DNA from 3 places in the Arthrobacter sp. NPDC089319 genome. Region 2 is predicted to be linked to each of the others. Evidence: riboswitches for the same ligand, from Rfam matches in the RefSeq annotation. Region 2 holds a riboswitch; each other region holds the start of a gene.

Region 1 (4,465 bases), on a different contig from region 2:
GCAGAACGCTCGACTGGGACTCCCCAGCCGAGCGTCTGCGTGACTTACTCTTGACTACCTAGCCACCTACGGTGTTGCAACGATCCCTAGAAACCGCCGGCATCGCCGTCAGGTGGCGGAAGCTCCGCCGTCGTTGCTGGGGCTTAGAGCCAGCCGGCCGGATCCACGGTCTGGCCGTCCTTCACAACCTCGAAGTGCAGGTGGCAGCCGGTGGAGTTGCCAGTGGTGCCCAGCTCGCCGATGCGCTCGCCTTGGGCGACCTTTTGGCCCAGCGAAACACCGATCGACTGCAGGTGGTTGTAGGTGGTCTTCAGGCCGCCGCGGTGCTGGACCACAATGCGGTTTCCACCGCCGCCCACCTGGAAGCCTGCCTCAACGACCTTGCCGCCGTCGGAAGCGTTGACCGGGGTGCCGCAGCCCATCGCGTAGTCGATGCCGGTATGCAGTTCGCCGGCCGCGCCGGTGATCGGATTCGACCGGTAGCCGAAGCCGGAGGTCTGCTTCATATGCGGAATGGGGGCCTTCAGGCTGCCGGTCGCGAAGCCGGCGGTCTTGGCCTTGGCCGCATCGGCCTTTTTCGCGGCAGCGATGGCCGCCGCCTTCTTCTTGGCGGCCGCCTGGGCCTTCGCCTTCTTGTCCGCGGCGGCCTTCTGATCGGCCGCGGCCTTCTTGGCAGCGTCGTCAGCCTTCTTCTTTTCGGCGGACGCGGCGGCAACCTTGGTCTTTTCCTGGGCGGCCTTGCTGGCAGCCCAAGGCCGGTCGAACCGGAGGTCGGCTCCCTTGGCAGCCTGGACGCTGACCGCGCTGTTGTTGGATACGGGTTCGGTGCGAACCAGTTCTTTCGCGTCGCCAGCGTGGGCCACCGGGATGGCAATCACTGCCAGCATGCCGGCGGTTGCGGCTGCAATGCCTGCCTTGCGGGCAACCGAGTGGGCCGCGGCGGGCGCTTCTGCGCGGCGGCGGCCAGCGGGTTCTCCGGCAGAGCGGGAGATCAGGGACAGGGGCGACGTACGGGTGTCGGAACGGCGACGACCGCGGACAGGAGTGTTCACAGGGATTCCTCTCATGCGCCTGCGAAGTTAGCTGTCGGATTCGAGCGAGAGCTCACTCGGTCCTGCCGGCATAGCCGCGGGAAGCCGGCTTGCCTCTGAGGACTTCACCCCATGGTGCCCCCCAGCACCGTACGTGGTTCCTCCGCCCCTGCCTTCGACACAAAGCTCGATATCTTATGGTCCGCCGGCAGGGTTCGACGGGCGGACCGGGCCTACCTTCATAGTAGGAACTGCATCCAATTTACTGGAGCGACACGCGGTGTTACAACTTCGTTATCCGTGTTCCTAGTCACGGGGAAGTGCCGGTGGTCCCGGAGTCGCTCCAACGACCAACCGTGATCCGGCCGCCATGCAAGCCGATCATTGCCGTCATCCGGCAGCTCACCCCATCAACCAGGCCGCCGTCTGCGTTCGGCCGGAGATCTCATTGCGCTCGCCGGCCTGTACCCGAACGCTGGCCGGAAAGTAGCTGTGGCGCCGTTCTTCCAGCCGCTGGCGGGACTTCGGCGAGGGAATCGAGGTGCCCTTGCTTCGGTCGCAGCTCGCGCAGGCCGCCACGAAATTGGTCATCACGGTGGACCCGCCCTTCTTCCAGGGGAAGAAATGGTCGCCGGTGGTGGCCGGGTTCGGGCAACGGCGGCGCCGCGCAACCTCCAGTTCGCACTGGCCGCCGGCTCGTGCCAACCCTTCGCGGCGCTGCTCCCGGTTAAATTTGCGCAGCGGATCCCGGCGGCGCACATCGCGGGAGCGCCGGATCCGTGCAACAACGGCCACCGCCACCAACGCGAGGACCGGCGGACCGATCCAGCCCAGCACGGGCCACGCCGCCCGGACCAGTGCTTCGGCGCCGACGCCAACGAGAAGCTGCCGGATCCCCTGCAGCAGGCCGGTACCCAGGATGGCCGAGACCACCGCATAGGCCAGCCACGCCAAGGCAGCGACGAAGGCCCACAGCGTGATCCGCCGCGACCAGTAAATCATCCCCAGTTCAGACATCTCCCCACCCGAAGTCCCCCAGCTCCGCGAGTCAATCCGCCATCAGGTTAGCCGAGGCACCCTGTGAATTCCTCGGCCCACCAGCCCGGCCTACAACGCGGCCGCTCCGGCCTCGGCCACCGACTGGTCCTGCTCGCCGGAGCCGCCGCTAACGCCGATCGATCCCACCACCTGGCCGTCCCGGGAGAGCGGGATGCCGCCGGCGAAGATCATGATCCGACCGTGGTTGCTGGCGTGGATGCCGTAGAACTGATTGCCCGGCTGGGAATTGTCGCCCAGGTCCTTGGTCTGGATGTCGAAGGCCCGGGACGTGAAGGCCTTGTTGATCGAGATGTCGATGCTGCCCAGCCACGCTCCGTCCATCCGCACATGCGAGACCAGGTTTCCGCCCGCGTCGGCCACGGCAATGTTCATTGGCTGGCCGATCTCCGCGGCCTTGGCCTCCGCGGCGGCAATGACCCGGCGCGCATCTTCCAGAGTGACGGTGTGCATGGTTGCTCCTTGATCGAAGGCCGCGGGGCGGTCCTAGTGGATGTCATCGTTGGGACTGAGCACGTAGGTGGCGGCGGCTCCGGCGCCGAACGTCGCGCGGCCCTTCGGCGCGTCCCCCAGAGAAGGGCTGTCGCGTTGACCGCCTTGGCGATCGGCACCCTGTCGCAGCCCATCGCTTCGACCGTCCCGGTTTCCTGATAAGCGACCGCTCGAGTGCTGCTCATGGAGGATCCTCTCTGATCCGGACCGGAGCCACGGGTGGATAGGTGCCACCGTAGCCCTCGAGGCGCAGGGCTGGCTAGGGTTGCATCTCCGCGTCCTCGACCCAGCGATTCCGCCCGGCCCCCTTGTGGCCCCGCACGCGATCCGCAAGGGTGGACCCCATGGGTGCGAACGCAGCGGCAGGCCGGATGGTGGGCGCGGATGTCATCGTGGTGGGTGCCGGGCTCTCCGGCCTGGTGGCCACCGCCGAGTTGACCGAGGCCGGGCGTCACGTGCTGCTGGTGGAACAGGAATCGGAGGCCAACTTGGGCGGCCAGGCCTGGTGGAGCTTCGGCGGCCTGTTCCTGGTGGATTCGCCGGAGCAGCGCCGGCTGGGTGTCAAGGATTCGGTAGAGCTGGCCTGGCAGGACTGGCTGGGCACCGCCGGCTTCGACCGGCCGGAGGACTACTGGCCGCGCCGCTGGGCCGAGGCCTACGTGAACTTCGCCGCGGGCGAGAAGCGGGCGTGGCTGCGCGAGCGCGGACACCGGATCTTCCCGGTGGTGGGTTGGGCCGAACGCGGCGGCTACGACGCGAGCGGACCCGGCAACTCGGTGCCCCGCTTCCACATCACGTGGGGGACCGGTCCCGGCCTCGTGGAACCGTTCGCGCGCCGCGTGCGGGAAGCGGCCGACGCCGGACTGGTCACCTTCGCGTTCCGGCATCGGGTGGACGGTCTGCTAACCCGAGACGGCGCGGTCACCGGGGTGCGCGGCAGCATTTTGGAATCGACGACGGCGGAGCGCGGCCACGCGTCCTCACGCACCGTGGTGGGGGATTTCGAATACCCGGCCGGCGCCGTCGTGGTGACCTCCGGCGGCATCGGCGCGGACCTTGACGCGGTGCGGCGGAACTGGCCGCAGCGTCTGGGCACGCCGCCGGGCCACATGGTCGCCGGTGTACCCGAATACGTGGACGGGCGGATGCTCGGCATTGCGCAGGCGGCCGGTGGCCGGGTGATCAACCCGGACCGGATGTGGCACTACGTGGAGGGCGTCCGGAACTGGGATCCGGTGTGGGCCCGGCACGGCATTCGGATTCTGCCCGGTCCCAGCTCGCTCTGGCTGGATGCAACCGGACAGCGGCTGCCGGCGCCGCTGTTTCCCGGGTTCGACACCCTAGGCACGCTGGCGCACCTGCGCTCCACCGGACACGACTACAGTTGGTTCATCCTGAACAAGAAGATCATCGAGAAGGAGTTTGCGCTCTCCGGTTCGGAGCAGAATCCGGACCTGACCGGAAAGTCGGTGAAGGAAGTACTCAAGCGGGCGACCACGGACGTGCCCGGCCCGGTGCAGGCCTTTCTGGACCACGGTGTGGACTTCCTGCAGGCGGACACCGTGCCGGAGTTGGTGGCCAAAATGAACGAGCTGGTCAGGAAGCATCCGCTCGGCGAACCGGATGGATCGGCCGCGGTCGCAGACGCGCCGGGCGGGTCTGAAGACACCATGACACCGGCCGAACCCGTGCTGCCGGCGTTCAGCGAAGACCGGGACGGGCCGATGCTGGACCCGGCCGTGGTTGAGGCCGAGATTCAGGCGCGGGACCGCGAGGTGGGCAATGCCTACGGCAAGGACGCGCAGCTGATGGCCATCCGCGCGGCGAGACGCTATCTGGGTGACAAGTTTGTGCGCACGGCCAAGCCGCATCGACTGCTGGATCCC
Region 2 (15,504 bases):
ACCCGGCATCCAAGCGAGGCTGAACCGCAGGGCGGGGCAGGCGCGGTGATCACCTTGTCACTTCCGATCGTCGTCCAGCAGGCGGCACCGGTGCCCGAAAAGCCCCAGCCCAAGCGGCGCGGGCTGGGCCGCTGGGTGATGGTTTCTGGAGTGGCAACAGTGGCTGCCAGTCTCTTGACCGGGACCGTGGTCGTCGCCGTCGGCGGTTTATTGCTCATCGCCGCCGGCAAATACTTCGCCGACGTTTAGAACCGAGCGTTGCGGAGCCCCCAGCACCCTCGATCCAAGACGGAGAGTCAGGCGCCTGGCCGCATGAAGTCGGATTCATAGGCCGCGATAACGGCTTGCGTGCGGTCGCGGACCCGGAGCTTGGAGAGGATCGACCCGATGTGGGTCTTGATGGTCTCGGTGCCGAGAAACATCGCCTGCGCAATCTCCAGATTGTTGTATCCCCTGGCCAAGTGACGGAGGACCTCCGCCTCACGGATACTGAGGCCGGCAGCAGCAACGCGGTCGCGGGACTTGTTGCCGTGGGCTGCGACTAGCTCGCGAAGCTTGGCCGGGAAAACGATGGAGTCGCCAGCGGCTACCGCACGCACGGTGTGAAGGAGTTGTTCCGGCCGGGCTCGTTTGAGCAGGAAGCCGTCGGCGCCGGCTTTCAGCGCTTGGTATACGTAGTCGTCGCTTTCGAAGGTGGTCAGGATCAGGATCTTGGGGCGATCGACTCCGAGGGCCATCAATTGAGCAGTCGCTTCGATCCCATCCATCTGCGGCATCCGCACGTCCATCATCACCAGATCGGGCTGCAGCCGCCGCGTCTCCTGCCATACGTCCGTCCCATCGGAGGCTTCACCGACGACTTCGATGTCTGCGTGTGTACCGAGAATGGCGGCAAGACCGGAGCGGACCAAAGGCTCATCGTCAACCAGTAATACGCGGATGGGCTGGCTCACCAGGCTCGCTCCTGCAATGGAATGTCCACGGACAAGGTCCAGCGGCCCTGGGCTAGCTGGGACCGGGTGCTGCCCCCGGCCAGCCTGGCCCGCTCCTGCATGCCCGCGATGCCGCGGCCACTGGCCCTCCGTGCAGTCGCGGACTGCACTACTGGATTCACGAGTTGGATCTGCAGGCGCTGGCCATTGAGTTCGATGTGAAGTACCGCCTCCCGCGGTGAAGCGTATTTGAGCGCGTTCGTTAGCCCCTCCTGCAGGATCCTGAATGCGGGCGCCGATGCTGCTGCCGGCACTTGCTCCAGCGTCTGGGTCTCGAACTCACGTTTCACTTGCAGGCCTTGGTCTTCCATGTGGTCCAAATAACCGGGCAATTGCCGAAGTCCCGCGGGATTTTCGGCTGGAACTCCGGGCGCCCGCAAAATGCCGATCACTCGATCGAGTTCGGCCAGCGCGCTTCGGCCAGTGTCGGCTACGGCGCGCATGGCCCGCGCTGCCTCTTCGGGATCACGGCCCATCAAGGCTTCGGCGGCCGTCGCCTGGAGCGTGGTCACGGTCAAGGCATGGCCCACCGAGTCGTGGAGTTCGCGGGCAAGCTCGTTCCGTTTGGCTTCCAACCTCGCCTGCTCTTCTTCTAGTACCCGACGTTCTGCGGGAGAGGGGCCCAGTAGAAGCGTGGCCCAATGTGGCAACGCGAGGGCGGTCAATATGGTGAAAATGATGACTCCGGTGCCCAGGCCAAGCGACCATAGCGCCGCCGTCGTGTCGTCGGTAAAGGGGACAACTGCGGCAGACAGTTCGTTGGCGGAGTTCGCGTTGCCGAGCAGCGGCAGGATTACTACGCTGATGACCAGCGGGGCCGCGAAGGCAATAGCCACCAGGGTGAGGCCACCGGCCATGAGATGAACGAGGTACCAAACGGCGCCCCTGAGGCGGCGTTGCCGGGTCACGGGACCGGCAGGTTCGGCCAGTTTAACCGCCAGCAGTTCACCGACGGCGGTCCGTTCTAACGCTCGGGTAGCGGAGAGCGCGGCGGGCACGGCGAGCAGCAGGACCAGCACTGTAAATGCCACGGCAGCGTTGGCCGGGCTTACGGCGGCTAGTTGAGTGGCCCAGATGAAAACAACGATGTACGGCACAGCGAGCAGGGCGCCGATCATCATGAACACGAAGTGCCTGAAGATCCGCCCTGCCCGTTGTGAGGGCCGTCGGCCCGTTTCTGTCATGGGCTCATTCTCGGCCATCGACTGCTGGCCGTCATCCGTTGACCCCACACCGGCGGCAGGAGCCGCGGTGTTTGAGGTAATAGGCCAGTGTCGCGGCGCCGAGCAGCACACCCCAAGGAATCCACAGGAGGGTCGGGCCGATCGTCGCCCAGTTGGCCCAGTCGATCGGGATGCCGCCCGCGCCGCGTATGGTGAACACCCGAATCATCTCGGCCCCGGCGGGAATCGCGATGAGGGATACAAAGCCGGCCGGAATGACAGCCAACAAGACCGGGACACGTCGTCCGCCCAGGAAGGGGATCCAACGGGGGAACACCGAGCCCCAGCGCTGGATCAGGCCCAGCGTCAGCAAGACGCCAAGCAGCGCCATGGAAGCCAGGCCAAGACCGGCGTAGACCAGGCCGGTCTTCTGCATCTGCTGCAGGAAGGCCTGCTCAATTCCGAGCGGGATGCCCGCGGCCCAAGCAAAGCGCGTGACCGCATAGACGCCTGGAATCATGGCTGCGGCGATGGTCACCGGCGTTCCCCACCGCCTGGCGGCTGCAACAGAGGAACGGCGCCCACACGCGACGCAGGCGCCCGAACTTCTGCGAACGGCCACGGCCGCAGTCAGAATCCACAGCGTCACGCCAATGATGCAAACCAACTGATGGCCAACAATTGGCCACGGTAGGCCGAGCGCTGTTTGTATGAAATCAGGGTCGGTTAAGGACTTGACCGTGAGGAACGGCAGATAGCCAAGAGTCGCCAAGATATTGCTATCGACGACCGCCAGCAGCACGACAGCGCCACAAACTGAGGCAAAGACCGTGGAGCCGACTGCCAGGCCCCGGGCCGGAAGCAGCCGATAGTGGATGGCAAATCCTAGTAAGGATCCCAGCATCGCCAGGGACGGGAGGACGTAATTGAGGACGGCGCCCAGCGGTCCGTTCAGCTCGTGGGATAGCGCCTCGGCGGGAACCAGAGGCAGGGAACCGTACGTCAGCAGGAAGAAAATCGCGGCTATCGCGTATAGGCCGGCAGCCAAGGCCGTGACTAACGGTGCCCCTTCTATGAACCGGACGCTTGCGGTTTGGGGACGGTGTTGCACTTCTGTAGTGGTCATGAACCCAGTCTTCTCACCGGTGCTCGGCCGCGGATCCCGCAGCCGGGCGAGCAGCATCCCCCGAATGAGGGAAAGCGAGTGCCGCATAGTAAAGTTGCGGGGTGATTCGCCGATACTCTGCTCTGCTGATGCTCCCGCTCGTGGCACTGGTCGCCACCGGCTGTGGACAGATCGAACAGGCCGCCTCCGACGCCGCCGACCAAGCCGCAAACGCCGCTTCCGACGCCGTCAGCCAAGCCGCGTCCGATCTGGCTAACGCAGCCGTCGGCGAAGCCGTCAAGCAGGCATGCGCTCCAATCCGGGACGGCAACATCGGTGCAGAAGACCAGAAGCTACTCGGCGGACTGGTCGCGGCCGCAGACGCTGCCGGCGTTCCGGCGGAGATCACCGGCCCGATGTCGCAGATCGCCGAATCCGGCGACCAGATCCCGGCCGAAACCGTCGCCTCCATGCAAGGGGCATGCGATAACTACAGCGCTGGCTAGAGTTCCGTCTCCCGCACCATTTCATCTGCGGATGGCGGAAGGACCTGCCGGTACTTCGGTTGCGTAGAGGCCCAGCGCCCTCAGAATGGCGGCGCTGCCGGCTGATCTGGCCACCCGCGGAACGGGCTCGAATGTCTGCCACGGCTGTGGGCCTCTGAGCCGGAGGCCCAGCCAAGATCAAGTTCTTCTTGCCCAGCGGCCCCCAGATCGCCCGTACGGAGGGCGTTCGTGCCTCGAACATCAGCGTCAGAACCAATCAAGTCTGGACGGGGTGGGTCGTCGGATAGTCCGGACCCCTGTCCTACAGTTGCCGGTTCCGGCTGGCGTTCGGGCAGCTGGGCGTTCTTCAGCCAGATGTGGTTGCGCAGGGGTTCTTGTGCAGGATCCATATCGGGCGGCGGGAAGAACCAGGCGACACCGTTGATGACCTCGACCCGCCAGTCTCCTTCATGGATGAGGTGGTGATGGTGCCCACAGAGCAAAACGCCGTTGTCGGTGCATGTGGGACCGCCCTTTTCGAACCACCGGATGTGGTGCACTTCCGTCCACGGCGACGGGGCGGTACAGCCGGGAAAGGCGCAGCCTCCGTCCCGGGCGATGATCGCCAGCCGCATGTACTTCGGAAACAGCCGCTGCGATTGGCCGACGTCCAAGATCACGCCCATGCCGGCGAGGACCACCGGGATGATGTCCGCATCGCAGGCTATCCGGCGGATGGTCTTGGCGCTGAGCGGTCCGGTGAAAGTGCTGGATCCCGGGCGGCCGAGATCGGAGGCCAGGTCCTTGTAGTCAATAGTGGCAAGCAACTGGGGACGGCGTCCGCCGGCTGCGGGCAGCCGGTCCGTGGTCAGAGCGACCTTGCACGCACCGATCAATCCGTCGAGCTGCTTTTGCTGACGGGTCCGCCCGTCCAGCTCATGGCCTGATGCGGCGGCCGGGTCAGCATCGTCTGGTCGGCGCGCACCGGCTGCGGTTCCGGCGTCCGGTTCGACGCCCCCTGGCAGGGACGGGACAGCGCCCTCGCCGGAGGCAACATCCCCGGTGCCGGGGGCGGCAAGGGGCGTACCGGTGCCGTCAAACCCGACCGTGCCGGCGGTGGCGGTGCCTTCCCGCAAACGCGGGTTGGTGGCCGTGTTGTACACGGTCGCCAGGACCTCGTTTTGCTCATCGGTGGCGTTGATTTCGTAGCAATGCAGGCCGTTGCGGCGGCCCCGGTAGAACAAGCCCTGGCGAGCCTTCAGCTCCGCCGCGGTCGGATCGGCGCCACCGGGATTCAGGCCACCTTCCCACTGCCGGATCAGGTCCCGCAGCGAATCGGCGTCGAAATCGGCGGCGTGCTTGACCAGTGCCTCTTCCATCTTGCGCAACTGCTCCGGTTCAGCGATCCGGCGTAGCCCGTCGACCGCCCGCCGGATCAGGTTTGCGGCATGGCCGGACACCTGCCCTTCGTCCAAAGCGCGGGCGAGCACCGGAAGCCGGGGCGGGGCGGTCGGTGTGCCGTTGGGAACCGGCCGCGGCTCCGTGGCCTCGGCCAGCTGGAACCGGCGCGCGGCCTCCTGCCGGGCAATGCCCAGCTTGGCCCGCAGAAAATCCTCATTCGATGTGAAGGCGCCGCGCTTCGGCCGGTCCGGGTCGTCAGGATCGTGCGGCTGATCCGTTTCGCCCACGGCCGCGATGTTCTGCTCTTTGACGATCCGGGCCAGGATCAGTTGCGTCTGGGCCACGGTATTGGCCAGCTCTTCCACTTGCGCTGCCGTGCGGGCCACCCATTTAGTGCTGCGGGTCAGCCCGCCAGCACGAAGCTGATCGTTGAAGCCGGCGACCTCGGCGCGCAGCCGAGCCAGCAGAGCGGAATCATCCTGCCCTGCTCCCGGAGCCGCATCCAGCACCTCGATCGCCATAAATCCAGCCTATGAAGGGCTCGAAACTAGTAGGAGAGGTGGAAATGTGGATGTGGACGAGGCGCCCGTGAATGGTGCCTGTGGAGGTGGAGTTGTACGGAAGGTGCCCCGCGGTGCGGCGGACACAGCTCAAGCAGGCTGGAGGCCGAGCACCTCAGTGACCAGAGCTTGGCAGGCGAGCTGCTGCTCAGTGACCAGAGCTTGGCAGGCGAGCTGCTGCTCAGTGACCAGAGCTAGGCAGGCGCACGGCCGCACCCTGGCCGCACCTCGAGCAGGCTCAGTGCGCTGCTCGTGCACCGTCCCGGGCAGCCTCGACGGTTTCTTCTTCCACCGGTTTCCGCACGAAGAACGCGGCCGCCACGGCCACCACGGAGATGATTGCCCCCACCAGGAAGGCGGCCCGCACGCCTCCGGCCACCGCCGTCGACGTTTCCGCGCCGCCAGCCGTCAGCGCAGCTGTCTGCATGGACATTACGGTGATGAACATGGCGGTCCCCGCAGCGCCGGCAACCTGCTGAACGGTGCCGATAATCGCACTTCCGTGTGAATACAGCTGCCGCCGCACCGAACCCAGTCCCGCGGTGAACAGGGGCGTGAATAGCAGCGCCAAACCCAGACTGAGCACTATGTGCGCGGCCAGCAGTGTCAGCGGAGCAGTATTCTCGCTGACCGTGGACAGGTACCAGAGCACGGCGCTGACCACCGCGGTACCCGGCACTAACAGCACCGTTGGCCCGAATTTGTCGTACAGCCGGCCCACAACAGGCGCCAGCAGGCCCATCAGCAGGCCGCCGGGCAGCAGCATCAGGCCAATCTGCAGCGGTTCCAGCCCCAGAACCTGCTGCATATATATAGGGAGCAGAATGATGGTGCCGAACAGCGCCGCCATGCTCACGGCCATCAGGCCTACGGACATGGAGAAATTGACTGCGCGGAAGGGCCGCAGATCCAGCAGCGCCTTATCCGCACGCTGCAGCCGAACCTGGCGCAGCAGGAACACCAGCAACCCCACCCCGCCGGCCGCAAAAGCAATCCACATCGCGGCACTCGAGGTGGGCTCCGCCGTCGTTGTTCCGTGGCCGGAACCTACCTGGCTGAGGCCGTAAATCAGCCCGCCGAAGCCAATGGCGGACAGCACCACTGACGGCACATCCAAGGGCACCTGCCTGGGCTCGCTGACGTTCTGGATCCGCCGGTTGCCGACCAACAGCATGGCCAGCGCGATCGGCAGCACCAACCAGAACATCCAGCGCCAGGACAGCGCGTTGAGGATGATGCCGGAGATGGTCGGGCCGATCGCCGGCGCCACCGAAATGACAATCGAGACGTTGCCCATGGTCTTCCCGCGGTCCTCTGCCGGCACCAGGTTCATCAGCGTGGTCATCAGCAGCGGCATCATGATCGCGGTGCCCGAGGCCTGCACCACGCGGGCCACCAGCAGCACCTCGAATCCCGGAGCCAGCCCGGCCAGCAGCGTGCCCGACGAGAACAGCAGCATGGCGGCGGTGAAAACCTGCCGCGTGGTGAAACGCTGCAAGAGGAAGCCGGTCACCGGGATGACCACGGCCATGGTCAGCATGAACGCGGTGGTCAGCCACTGGGCTGCTCGGGCGCTGATGTGCAGGTCTTCCATCAGGTCGGTCAGGGCCACGGACATGATCGTCTCGTTGAGGATCACCACAAACGCGGAAACCAGCAGGATGCCGATCACCCGGCGGTTGCGGCGCGACTCATCAGCCGTCAGACCGCCGCCCTGGGCCGGTCGGGGCGTCGCCGAGGCACTATTCGTCAACGGTTCATTGCTCACGGGAGAATCCTCGGGTGGAGTACGTGCTGTTGTGGTCGGCCGGTAGGGCCAGAAACGCCGCCCAAAACGGCGGAATAGTAGTCTAACCCTCGGCCATCAGCGCCTATTCCCGCTGCCCCTCAAGCCCTGCCAAATAACGACGGCGGTGCTCGCCGCAGGGGCCACCTCGCCTGGGAGTCGCGCGGGGAGGTAGGCGGACGGGCTCTGATGCCTTCCCAGTGAGTATGGGCGGAAACGCGCCGAGGGCTCCTTTATGAGAGGAAAAACCTCCCCCTTTTAAGGAGGAGGTGGCGGCTTTTAAAGAGGAGGTGGGCGGCGGCATCCTTTAAAGAGGCGCAGCCTCCCCTGTTTGAGAGGCTGCTGCCGCAGATTGAGGAGGAGGGACTCGTACCGCGAGAAAGCGCCTAACGCGGCGGCATTCCTGCAGGAATCGCCCTCCCTTAAAAGGGGAGAGGCCCCGCCGGCGCATGGCCGACGGGGCTCCCTGTGATCCTGGCCCGGCCGTTGGGGGAATAGCCGGGCCAGGAGACTGTGGTGACTACATGGTGTAGTAGCCGGTGACCGGCATGGCGCTCACATCGTGAACCAAGGTGCCCTGGCTCGGGTTGAGCGCGCTGATCATCTTGCCGCCGCCCAAGTAGATTCCAATGTGGCTGCCGCCGTTCTGCACTACCAGGTCGCCGGCCTTCGGGCTGCTGGTGGGCGTCAGGGCGCTGCCCTGAGTCTGGCTGGTGCGGGGCAGGTCGACGCCCACCTGGGCGTAAACCCACTGGGTGAAGCCGGAGCAGTCCCAACCGGAGGTGGAAGTGCCGCCCCAGACGTAGGGCGTTCCCACACCCTGCATGGCGATGTCCACGATGCTCTGGTTGCCGGCGGTGGAAGCGGGCTTGATGTTGGTGCTGGCCAGCGAGACGGTGGCGGTGTCTGCCGGTGCAGCCTGCGTCGCCGCGGCAGCAACGCCGGCGCCGGAGCCCTGCGCAACCTGGCCGCCGGACTGGGTGCCCTGGGCGGAACCGGTCAGCGCGATCTCGTCGCCCGGGTAGATGATGGTGAAAGTGTCCAGACCGTTGGCGGCCAGCACATCCTGCACGTTCTTTCCGTACTGGGCGGCAATCGTGCCTACGGTGTCGCCGGAAACCACGGTGTGGGTGGCGGCGTCGGAAGCAGCTTCGGTGGTCACGGAAGCCTGCTCCACCTCGGCGGCGGCAGTGGCCGGGGCGGCAACGGTGTCTGCCACATCGGCTGCACCGTAGGTCGGGACGGTGACATCGGCGGCGGCGTTGGCCGGCATGCCGACGCCCAGCATCAGGCCGCCGGCGGCCGTGACAACGGCGGCGCTGCGGCCGACGGTGCCGGCGTGGGTCGAAACAGCGTTGGACAGGCCGGCCACGGTGGTGTTGCGGACGGGGGTGGCGCGGTGGCGGGCACGGTTGTTTTTGAGCAGCAAGAAGTAGACCTCTCCCAATGCTTACGAGGTGAGCTGTCGGATTCGGATGGGAGTCACCCGGTCGTGCGGCAGTGCGGCATGCACTCCACGCGACTTAACCCCAAGGGCCCCAAGAGGGGCCCGGAAAAGTGGGTCCCCCGCCTCTGCCAGATGTCTAGCGAACAAACTCGGGAAGGTTGGCAGAGCTCAGCAATACCTTCCGAGGACGACGGCGCATGATCGCCGACGTGATGATCACACTACATAACGGTTCGATAACTGTCCAAGACCTGAAATTTACCTGTGGATAACCTGAAAGCCCCGAAACTTCCGCGTTCCGAGGCCCGTTTTACACCGGATCGGAAGCACCGGATTGCTACATCCCGTGGAACAGACCGACGGCATTCGAGACGTTTTTGAGTGCATTTTCGACCCTTTCGAGTGAACATCATCACCAAAGAGGGCCGTCTGGGCCGGTTCCACAGGGCAGTCAACTGCCATTGTCGGAGCCCGACGGCGGGAGTAGGCTCCGGATTAACCGGGCCGCGAGAAACGGCCGGCGCTCCGGCTTGCGGCCGGCGGCGTGGCCCAGCCACTTCGGAGAGGAATGAAGCGCCATGCCCATCACGCGCGATCTGATCATCAACGGCGAGCACGTCCCGGCGGTTTCCGGCAAGACCACCGAGGACATCAGCCCCTACACGGGTGCCACGTACGCCACCGTCGCCGCGGCCGGTCCGGAGGATGTCACGCGCGCCGTCGGGGCTGCGTCCTCTGCCTTTGACTCCTGGGCCGCCACTCCGCCCACCCAGCGGGCGAAGATCTTCTTGAAAGCTGCCGATCTGCTGGAGGAACGGATGCAGCAGGGCATCGAGTTGATGGCCGGCGAGGTCGGGGGAGTAGCGGTCTGGGCCGGTTTCAACGTCCAACTTGCCGCCAACATTCTGCGCTCTGCCGCGGCGGCCACTACCGCTCCGCGGGGCGATGTGCTCGCCACCGACCTGCCGGGCAAGTTCTCGCTCTCGGTCCGCCAGCCCTACGGTGTGGTGGCGGCGCTCTCGCCTTGGAACGCGCCCTTCATCCTTGGCATCCGCGCCATGGCCATCCCGCTGGCCGTTGGCAACACTGTGGTGCTCAAGCCCAGCGAGGATGCACCGCTGGCCTGCGGCCTGTTCCTCGCGGACGCCTTATTGGACGCAGGCCTGCCGCCGGGAGTGCTCAACGTGATCACGAACGACCGGGCGGACGCGAACGACATCGTCGGTACCCTGATTGCCGACCCGCGGGTGCGGAACGTGAACTTCACCGGTTCCACTAAAGTCGGACGGATCATCGGCACACTGGCTGCGCAGAACCTGAAGCCGGCGGTGCTGGAGCTCGGCGGCAAGAACTCGCTGGTGGTCCTGAAAGATGCAGACATCGACTACGCCGTCCAGGCGGCGGCTTTCGGCTCGTTCATGAACGCCGGGCAGATCTGCATGTCGGTCGACCGGGTGATCGTGGACCGCAGCATCGTCGAGGAATTCTCCAGCCGCTTTGCGGAGAAGGTGGCCAAGCTGCCCACCGGTGACCCGATGAACCAGGCCACCGTCATTGGACCGCAGGTCAACCAGAGCTCGGCGGACCGGCAGTATGCACTGATCGACGACGCAGTCTCCAAGGGCGCGCAGGTCCTGGCCGGCGGAGAGAAGGCGGGCCAAGCCGTGGTGCCGGCAACAGTCCTCTCCGGCATCACGGAAGAGATGCGGGTCTACGACGAGGAGATTTTCGGTTCAGCCACCACGGTGATGGAAGTGGACGGTCCGGAAGAGGCGGTGAAGCTGGCCAACGATACGAATTACGGACTCACCTCCGGGGTGATCACGGAGAACCTGGCCGAAGGCCTCAAGGTGGCGCAGCGGCTCAAAACCGGAATCAGCCACGTCAACGACCAGCCCGTGCAGGACGAGCCGATGGCCCCGTTCGGCGGCATCCACGAGTCGGGCTACGGCAAGTTCGGCGGCCAGGCCGGCATCAATTCGTTTACCGAGGAGCGCTGGATCACCATCCAACAAAGCGGGCAGGCGCAGTACCCGTTCTAGTTTCAGTCGCGGATGCGCACGGCTGTTTCGCGCATGTAGCGGTCCACATGGGCGTACGCGTCGCGGGTCAGTGCCTTCCACAGCTCGACGGCGAGGCGCGGGTTTTCGCTCTCCAGCCGGCTGATCGTCTCGGCCGGGAGGAGTTTGACCCGTACCGTGCCGTGGGCGCGCACTGTGGTTTCCTGTCGGTCGGCGCTGCCCAGCGCCATTTCGCCGAACGTCATGCCGGCGCTGAGGGTGGAGAGCTTGACCCGGCTGTTCTCCGGACCCGGCGACGTGGTGACGACACTGCCGGACAGGATGAAGTAGACACCGCCGAAGCGCTGGCGGATGCGGCGGATGACGTCGCCGTGGTCGTAGCTGTGCTCTTCCATCAGTGCGGCCAAGGCAGCGGCGTCCCCGGCGGCGAGCGGGCTGAGCGCAGGCGAGTCGGCGACGTCCACGGTGGCCGGCTGGCAGAGCTCGTCCCCGTAGCTGGCAATCAACTGGTTTTCCGCGAATTCGACGGCGGAGGTACGGGTGGCGAACGACGGCACCGCCCGCCCGTCCTCTTCGAACCGCTGCGCCAGGGCGCCCTCGCCGTCGATGAGCACCAGACCGCGTCCGTCTTGGGCCAGCGACTTCCGGAGCTGCTCCAGCATGTCCAGGGCGACGGGGGCGGTTTCATCGACCCGACGCATGTCCAGGATGATCAGTTCCACCGACTCGTCGAGGTCGCTGACCTCGCGCACCATGGATTCCGTGCCGGCGAACAGCAGGTCCCCGTTCAGCTCGATCACCCGGGCGCGGTGGGCGTTGTCCCGCAGCACGTCGGCGGCCGCGTCGGTGCGGCGGATGCCGGACGGCGCATCGGCGATGTCGTAGCTGGCGCGAATGGCATTGCGGCCGGTGCGGGCCGCCCGGACAAAGTGCAACCCCATGTCGTGCGAGATCCGCCGGCTGGCCTCCACCCCGCGGACGCTGCTGCCGTGATCGTTCAGCGGCGGTGAATAGACGGCCAGGCCGAGCTGGCCCGGCAGCACCGCGAGCAGGCCGCCGCCGACCCCTGATTTGGCCGGCATGCCCACGTCCGAGAGCCATGCCCCGGCGTCGTCGTACATACCGCAGGTGGCCATGACGGAGAGGACCCGTTCCTCCACTTCCAGGTCCAGCACCTGTTTGCCGGTCAGCGGGTTGGTGCCGCCGTTGGCCAGCGTGGCGGCCATGACGGACAGATCGCGGCAGGTGACCAGCACCGAGCACTGCCGGAAGTAGTCCTCCGCCACCGGGTCCGGCTCCTGCTCGATGATCTCGAAGGAGCGCAGCAGGTGGGCCAGCGCCCGGTTGCGGTAGCCGTGCCGTGCCTCCGACTGGTAGGTGCGCTCGCTGACCGAGAGCTCCCGGCCGGCGAAGGCGGAATAGTGCTCCAAGATGCGGCGGAAGCCGGTCTTGCCGCCGCTGCCCTTGATCAGCGAGGTGGCGGTCAGCGCCCCGGCGTTGATCATGGCGTTGGCGGGGCGGCCGGTACCGGGAGCCAGCGAGATCTCGTTGAACGCGTTCCCCGACGGCTCCACGTCCACCTTCCGGTCCACGGCCTCCAGGCCCAGATCGGACAGCGCGAGCCCGTAGGTGAACGGTTTGGAAATGGACTGGATGGTGAACTCTTCGCCGGAGTCGCCGACCTCGTACACGTAGCCGTCCACCGTGGCCAGACAGATGGCGAACCTGTCAGGATCCACCCCCGCCATCGCGGGAATGCCGGCGTAGGGCTTGCCGTCCTTGAGCCCGGCGAGCTCGGCGTGCAGGGTGCGCAGGTAGCTCTGGATAGGGGAGTCCATGCTTGCCAGCCTATGCGGTTGGCCAGCCGCGGCCAGATCGCGCGGGACGTGGAGATGGCCCGCGGACTGGATTTCACCGCTCACCCTCTCCGGCCTTCGGGCGGGCTAAATTTGCTGCATGAGTGATTCTTTGCCGACGTCGGCGGCCGACAATCGGCTGTTCGACCTGCTGGCGGGCGGCGACCGGGCAGGGACGCTCGCCTACGCGGCAGCGATGGACGACGGCGAAAAGCGCCGGCAGAAGACCTTGGTCCGCCGGCTCCGCTTGGTGGTGTCCGCGGAGCCAACCGGCGCACGCTCTCCGGACGGGTGGTGGCTGGGCGGGTTGACGGCGGACCACTGGGCCGCCGCGGACATCGCGCACATGGCCTGCATCGGTGCGGAACGTTCGGCCGACCTGTCCTACACCGACCGTGGGGTGGCACGCGATGCGCCGCCCGCGCTGTTCCCCGACCGGCTGGAGCTGTTCGTTGAATCCTGGTCGGCCCGGTATGAACGGAACCCGAAAGGCTGGGACCGCAACCGAGGTATCGAGGCGATGTTTGACTGGACCCGAGACGGGCTGGTCCACGCGCCGGTCCAACGAGGGGCGATGCTGCTCCTGCTCAGCGAGACGCAAGTGGAGCGCATCGACTTCCTGAAGTTCCTGCGGGAACGGCCCGCTCTGATCGAGGTGACGCTGAAAGAGCTGTTCCGCGTGCCCGGAGTCAAAGGCGCCAGCGCCATGCAGTTCGACGAGGCCAACCCCAGGGAGAGCCGCAGGCTGTCCGTCCTGCTGCCGCAGCTGGTCAAGCTGGGCTACTGGGACGGCGAGTGGGTCCGGCAGCGGATCGAACGAGTGCTGGCCAGCGACGAATTCCCGGAGTACCAGAAGCGTTTTTTCAAACTGTTGCGCAGCAACCTCGCGGAATAAATGGTCGAAAACCAGCCTGAGAAGGAGCGGCAAACGGGGCTTTTACCGCTTGGGTTTGGTGTTGCCCGACGGGCTGTTCGTCTACGCTGTGGGAAACGGCGGCAGTGGCGAAAGGCGGGACAGCAATGACTTCGAATCCGCAGGGCACGGGACCGGACGGCGTCGAGGCTGAAGGCGGGGGAGCCGGCGGACCGGGCACGGAGCCGTCCGGCGGTTTCGGCCGCGGTGCGTCCGACGCAGTTCAACCCGGGTCAGGCGGGCCGGTCAGCGGCCGACCGAAGGGAAAACCGGCGAACCACCACAACACCCGCCTGGGGATGATCTGGACGGCGGTTGTTATCGCGCTGATTCTGCTGGTGCTGCTGATCATTTTCATTGCGCAGAACCAGGACCAAGTCCTGTTGCGCTACTTTGGCTTCGAGGGGCAGGTCGGACTGGGGCTTGCGCTGTTCATCGCCGCGGTCGCGGGCGGGATTGTGGTGGCGGCCGCAGGTGCGGCCCGGATCATCCAGTTGCGCCTGCGGGACCGCAAGACGCGCGGAACGGTCCGTAAGTAGCGCCGGTTTGCCGATGAAACAGGGCGTTTCGCGCCGGCTGTTCACATTCGGTCACGGCACCAGCACGTCCGACGAACTGACCGCACTGCTCACCGGGGCCGGCGTGCAGAAGGTCGTTGACGTCCGCCGCTTCCCGGGCAGCCGCAAGCACCCGGAGATGGGCAGTGATGCGCTCGCCGGATGGCTTCGCGACGCCGGTGTCGGCTACCGCTGGGAAGAAGCCTTGGGCGGACGGCGGCGGATACCGGCGGGGGAGCCGGAGCCCGACGGCTGGTGGCGGGTCGCTGCGTTCCGCGCCTACGCCGCCTATACCCGCACGCCGGAATTCGCCGGCGGCGTGGCACGCCTGCTGGCCGATGCCGAGGCCACAGAGGTGGCGATCATGTGCAGCGAGAGCGTGTGGTGGCGGTGCCATCGCCGGCTCATCGCTGATGTGCTGGTGGTGCTGCACAATTTTGACGTCGTGCATCTGCTGCCGGGCGGCAAGGAATCAATCCATGAGCCGTCAGCCGGCGCCAGAAGCGACGACGGCCAGCTTTTCTGGGATAGCCCGGAGGAGTAGGTAAGGTCAGCGCTTGCGGCCGAAGACCAGGGACGCGACCGCCGTCGCAGCCGTCACTGTATAGACGGACGGCCAGGCGCCGAGCTTCTTGGCCAGCGGGTGGGACAGCCCGAACGCCGCCAAATATCCGGCGGTGAGCGCCGCTGCCCGGCCCGCACCGGCGTTGCGCTTCCACAGCGCGAAGGCGGCGGCACCGGCCACGGCCAGCACGGCGCCGCCCAGTGGCCGGTTCTTGGTGGCGCGGGCGGTTTGGAAGCCGCCGATCAGGCCGGCGCTGGTCAGCAGGGTAGGGGCAACGGAGTTCATGGACCTCTCCTTAAATTCGGGACTTCCAGCCTATCGCCCACGCTGCCGGCTGCCATGGGCTCGGGCCGGCGCGGAAGCAAGGAAGCGGATCTCAGCCGGCGTCCGGGTGCGCGGCTGGCAGCAGTTCGGAAATCAGCTGCTGGATGCGGCCCTTAATCTCGTCCCGGATCGGCCGGACGGATTCCACGCCCTTGCCTGCGGGGTCCTCCAGCACCCAGTCCTCGTAGCGCTTGCCGGCGAAGAACGGGCATTCATCGCCGCAGCCCATGGTCACCACCACGTCGGAGTCCTTGACTGCCTCGGTGGTGAGGGCCTTGGGCTGCTCGGCGGAAATGTCGATGCCTTCCTCACGCATCGCCTCGACCGCG
Region 3 (4,465 bases), on a different contig from region 2:
GGACCGCTGCAACGGGAAGCGCATCATGGCCACAGACCGCGGCGACGGCCAGATGCGCCGGGGTCAGCACTGTCCCGGCGGCCACCACGACGGCGCCGGCTGCGGTCTCCTCGCCGGCCGGACGGATGTGGCGCCCGGCTGCCAATTCCCGTTCCTCGGTCCCCGGGCACAGCTCAAGCCGCTGGGCTGCCGCGGTCCCGCATTCGCTGCGCAGCACGCCGTCCGTACCGTCGGGGATCAGGCCACCGGTGACCACCGGGGCGGCCTGGCCCGGCCGCAGCGGGGTGCCGGCCGGCACCAACTGCCACGGCCCGGTACCGGCGATGGCCCAGCCGTCCATGGCGGACGAGGCGTAGTGCGGCACCGGCAGCAGCGCCGGCAGATCGGCGGCCAACGTGCGGCCTGCGCAGGCTGCCAGTTCCACCTGAGCGGCCGGCCGGAGCGCTGCCGCCTGGCCGGCGGCGTAGGCGGCAGCCCGGGCGTCTTCCCAGCGAAGACCGGAGCTCACTCCTGTACTGCGCCGTGGCGGCGCGCAACTTCGTCGGCCACGCGGGAGGCAGCGCGCATGGCCACCTCCGGTGTGGCCTGCCCGGTGGCGGCCGCGAAGCCGGCGGCGTAGCCCACCACGAAGGTGGTCAGCGGCGCGGCGGGACGAACCACGCTGTGCGCGGCCACGCCGGCCAGCCCCAGCACGGCGTCGATATCCACCGGCATGTCCTCGAGTTCCAGCGCCTTCAGCAGTTCGCTGACATACGGGGAGAGCTGTTCGGCCGCTCCGGACACAATGGCCTCCGATCCGCCCGGCACGCGGGCAACTACGACGTTTGTTTCAGGCTACGGCGCGGGCGGGGCAATGCCAAAGCGGTCCGCGTCCTGCCAGGTGTCGACGTCCGAGGTGTGCAGCCCGGCCCGCTCCAACTGGAGTTCTACCGCCGGCAGGCCGGCGAGCAGCCGCCGGACAGGCTGGCCGGCCAGCCCGGGCGCTCCCCCGGCCTGCTGCACCGCCGCCGCCAGGGCCGCGCTGTCCGCACAGCACGCCAGCTGTTGCCGTTTGCCGTCCGCGTCCACCGGGATCCAGAGCTTGGCCTCCGGTGCGCGGGCGGCGCCGCGCAGCAGCAGTTCGGGGAGCCCGGCCAGCAGCGGCATGTCGCAGGCAAAGAGCAGGGTGTACGGCGCCCGGCGCGGGGCACCGCCGTCGTCATCGGCCGCCAGGGCGTGGATCCCGGCCGCGATGCCCGCGGCCGGACCGGAGAACGGCGGGTTTTCCCGGGTCAGCAGAAGGCGGGGCGCTCCGCCGACCGCCGACCGGCGGAAAGCGTCCACTTCCGCCAGCAGCTCATCCGGCCCGACGACGGCGATTCGCCGGGAGCCGCGGACTGCCTCCAGCGTGCGGCGCAGCAGCGTGGACCCGTCGAGTTGCAGCAAGGCCTTGGGACTCCCGCCCAACCGCGAGGAGCGGCCGCCGGCCAGCACGACGGCGTCGACATCGGCAGCCGTCACGCGGCGGTATGGGTGTCGAGGAACTGACTCCAGGCCGGGGCGGGCCGGTCCAGGTCGCGGATGCGCCAGCGGGCGCCGCTGGGCGGACGGGGCGTGAACCGCAGGCTCCAGCCCATGTGGGCGAGGGTGCGGTCGCCCTTGGCGTTGTTGCAGCGCAGGCAGCAAGCCACCAGATTCTCCCAACTGTCCTCGCCTCCGCGCGACCTCGGCCTGACGTGGTCCACTGTGGTGGCCGTCTTGCCGCAATACGCGCAGAGGTGGTTGTCGCGGCGCAGCACCCCGCGGCGGGTCACGGCGGTGTCCTGGTTGTACGGGATCTTAATGTACCGGTTAAGCAGGATCACCGAGGGACGGCCCAGGATATCGTTCGGCCCGACGACGGGATCGCCGTCCTCGGCGATCACGCTGGCCTTGCCGGTGAGCACAAGCAGCAGCGCCCGGCGGAAGGTAACGACCGCCAGCGGTTCGTATCCGGCATTCAGAACGAGTGTGCGCATGCACATTCCTCTAGGAGTGGCCTACCCGACCGGCGCCTCAGTTCCGGTCATGGGACTGGATTTTCTGCACTAACAGTCAAAGAGTATGACGGCCGGTACGTTCTGCGCTAACTTTTTTCGCGGCCGGTGGGCCGCATGGGAGCAGAGCGCCGGATGTTCACCGGCTGTTACCCGGCCGCCGGTAGAGTCGGCCGGAAGTCTACCGTTCGGTGCGAAAACGCCGCCGGCCCCGGTGCACGCTGGGCGTGGACCGGGGCCGGCGGACGGTCCAGTGGACCGGAAAGGACGAAGCCTAGTTGACGCGGATGGCTACGTAGCCCGATCCGACGTCGGCGCTGGCCAGCGCGGTGGTGTAACCGGTCCAGCCGCCGTGGACGGCCTGGCCGTTGCCCACGTAGATGGCGATGTGCGCAACGCCGGCGCCACCGTCGGAGTAGTAAAGCAGGTCACCCGGCTGCGGGGTGGAAACCTGTGTGCCGTAGCTGAGGAACTGCGCCGGGGCGAGGTCGCCCACCGACTTGCCGGCGGCGCGCAGGGCCTTCTCCACCATGGCGGTGCAGTCCTGCGAAATGCCGATCTGGCCGTAGGCGGAAGAGACCAGGGTGGAGGCCACGCCGCTGGCGGAGGCCGGGGCGGCTTCCTTGGCGGGGGCTGCCGCGGGCTTGGCAGCGGCGGCCGGGGCGGCCTTCTGGACGGCGCCCTGTGCTGCGTCGGCAGCCTCCTCGGCAACCGGTGCCACTTCCTGGGCCACGGTTTCGACGACGGGCTCCGGCTTGGGCGCCGGAGTGGACTTGATGTCGGGGCGCGAGAAGGTCAACTGCACGGCGTTGGAAGCCTGCACAGTGTCCACCTGCACGCGGCTGGGGACGGACACGGTGGATGCGGTGCGTTCGATGGTGGCTGACTGCGCGGGGATGCCTGCGGTCAGTGCCAATCCGGAGGCAGCAGCGATAACGGCTGCAGAGCGCCCCATGGATCCGGCATTGGATGAGACGGCTTTGGAAATCGTCTCCAGCGGGTTATTGCGGACGGAAACGGCGCGGTGGCGCCCCGTAGCGGTGTTATTGAACACGTTAAAGGCCTCTCCCAATGCCTGCGAGGTGAGCTGTCGGATTCGGATGGGAGTGCACCCGGCCGTAGTCCTCCTCGGCAAAAGCCTGAGAGTCCTGACGACTTAACCCCAAGGGTTCCTGTACGGAACCCGAATTTGGTTCCCCCGCCTCTGCCCGCGAAGTTTTGCGAACGAACTCCGGCTGGTGGCAGAGCTCGGCAATCCACCCGGAGGTGCCAGCCGTCTGACAGCTGGCACGCGTTAGAGCGTATACGATCCGAGGAGCATTGTCACGTTCTGATCACGGAACGGTGATCTTTAGGTTACGGAGGTTGCCCGGCGCGCACCGAAACGGGCCCACCAACGCCGAATTCCGCCGTCGTGCTGGGCCCTTAATGACCGACGGCGCGCCCCGAAAGGCGCGCCGCGATACAACCCCTAGAGAATAGGGAAAGCGTCAGGAAGGCTCTAGCCGGCCGGACGGATGAACACCGGGCCGGAGCCGATGTAGGCGCTGCCCAGCACGGTGCTGTAGCCGGCCCAACCACCGTGGACCGCCTGTCCGTTGCCAACGTAGATGGCCACGTGGGCCACGCCGGCGCCGCCGTTGGCGTAGTAGATGATGTCGCCCGGCTGCGGCGTGGAAACCTGTGTGCCGTAAGCAAAGAACTGTGCCGGGGCGAGGTCGCCGACCGCGTAGCCGGCTGCGCGCAGTGCGTTCTCGACCAGCGCAGTGCAGTCTTGGGCCACACCGATCTGGCCGTAGGCTGCGGCGACGATGGCCGCGGCGGCTCCGCTGGCGGAGGCTTCGCCCGACTTCTTGGTGGACTTACCCTTGTCCGACGCGGCGTCGTCGCCGGCGGTCGGGTTGATCTCGTTAGATACAGCCTGGACCACTGTCTCCGGTGCCGGCGTGGAAGTGACCCCGGCGCGTTCGAAGGTCAGCTTCACGGCCGCGGAAGCCTGCACGGCTTCCACCTGCACGCGGGCCGGAGCATCGACGCTACGTTCGGCACTGACGGCCTGTGCCGGAATGGCAGCGGTCAGGACCAGGCCGGTAGCGGCGGCGATCACGGCACCTTGGCGTCCAACAGTTCCGGCGTTTGCGGAAACAGCCTTGGAAATAGTCTCAAGCGGGCTGGTGCGGACAGGGGTCGCACGGTGGCGGCCGGCAGTAATGCTCTTGGACACGGTTGTACCTCTCCCAAATGCCTGCGAGGTGAGCTGTCGGGTTCGGATGGGAGTTCATCCGGCCGGTCGGTTTCCGGGCTGGTGGCCCGGTCCTGATCGGCTTTACCCCAAGGACATCCTGCGATGTCCGGGAAGTGGTTCCCCCGCTTCTGCCATGCGATTCGGTGCGAACGAACTTTGGGCGACGGCAGAATTCGGCATTCCGCCCAAAGGTGCCTGGCAGTTG

Evidence for each region. Region 2 has a riboswitch for cyclic di-AMP ahead of AB0N75_RS05200 (NlpC/P60 family protein). Riboswitches for the same ligand answer to the same signal wherever they lie in the genome.
Region 1: another riboswitch for cyclic di-AMP. It lies ahead of AB0N75_RS18740 (M23 family metallopeptidase); the one in region 2 lies ahead of AB0N75_RS05200 (NlpC/P60 family protein).
Region 3: another riboswitch for cyclic di-AMP. It lies ahead of AB0N75_RS16115 (NlpC/P60 family protein); the one in region 2 lies ahead of AB0N75_RS05200 (NlpC/P60 family protein).

Annotation. Positions count from the first base shown of each region.
Region 1 covers NZ_JBFBGZ010000026.1:93-4,557, forward strand. Annotated here, with positions in the region: partial or broken gene AB0N75_RS18735 (IS30 family transposase) at 1-62, shown strand, start outside; gene AB0N75_RS18740 (M23 family metallopeptidase) at 144-1,052, opposite strand; cyclic di-AMP (ydaO/yuaA leader) riboswitch at 1,056-1,222, opposite strand; gene AB0N75_RS18745 (HNH endonuclease signature motif containing protein) at 1,434-2,048, opposite strand; gene AB0N75_RS18750 (heme-binding protein) at 2,139-2,540, opposite strand; gene AB0N75_RS18755 (FAD-binding dehydrogenase) at 2,924-4,465, shown strand, end outside.
Region 2 covers NZ_JBFBGZ010000003.1:25,726-41,229, forward strand. Annotated here, with positions in the region: gene AB0N75_RS05165 (hypothetical protein) at 46-249, shown strand; gene AB0N75_RS05170 (response regulator transcription factor) at 297-953, opposite strand; gene AB0N75_RS05175 (histidine kinase) at 950-2,176, opposite strand; gene AB0N75_RS05180 (hypothetical protein) at 2,208-3,281, opposite strand; gene AB0N75_RS05185 (hypothetical protein) at 3,383-3,766, shown strand; gene AB0N75_RS05190 (DUF222 domain-containing protein) at 3,847-5,667, opposite strand; gene AB0N75_RS05195 (MDR family MFS transporter) at 5,945-7,411, opposite strand; gene AB0N75_RS05200 (NlpC/P60 family protein) at 8,013-8,921, opposite strand; cyclic di-AMP (ydaO/yuaA leader) riboswitch at 8,926-9,091, opposite strand; gene AB0N75_RS05205 (aldehyde dehydrogenase family protein) at 9,518-10,981, shown strand; gene glsA (glutaminase A) at 10,984-12,798, opposite strand; gene AB0N75_RS05215 (hypothetical protein) at 12,917-13,711, shown strand; gene AB0N75_RS05220 (lipopolysaccharide assembly protein LapA domain-containing protein) at 13,837-14,268, shown strand; gene AB0N75_RS05225 (DUF488 domain-containing protein) at 14,282-14,830, shown strand; gene AB0N75_RS05230 (hypothetical protein) at 14,837-15,136, opposite strand; gene AB0N75_RS05235 (arsenate reductase ArsC) at 15,228-15,504, opposite strand, start outside.
Region 3 covers NZ_JBFBGZ010000012.1:51,843-56,307, reverse strand. Annotated here, with positions in the region: gene AB0N75_RS16135 (molybdopterin molybdotransferase MoeA) at 1-508, opposite strand, end outside; gene AB0N75_RS16130 (DUF6457 domain-containing protein) at 505-807, opposite strand; gene AB0N75_RS16125 (nucleotidyltransferase family protein) at 835-1,500, opposite strand; gene AB0N75_RS16120 (HNH endonuclease) at 1,497-1,997, opposite strand; gene AB0N75_RS16115 (NlpC/P60 family protein) at 2,290-3,069, opposite strand; cyclic di-AMP (ydaO/yuaA leader) riboswitch at 3,074-3,248, opposite strand; gene AB0N75_RS16110 (NlpC/P60 family protein) at 3,517-4,239, opposite strand; cyclic di-AMP (ydaO/yuaA leader) riboswitch at 4,243-4,416, opposite strand.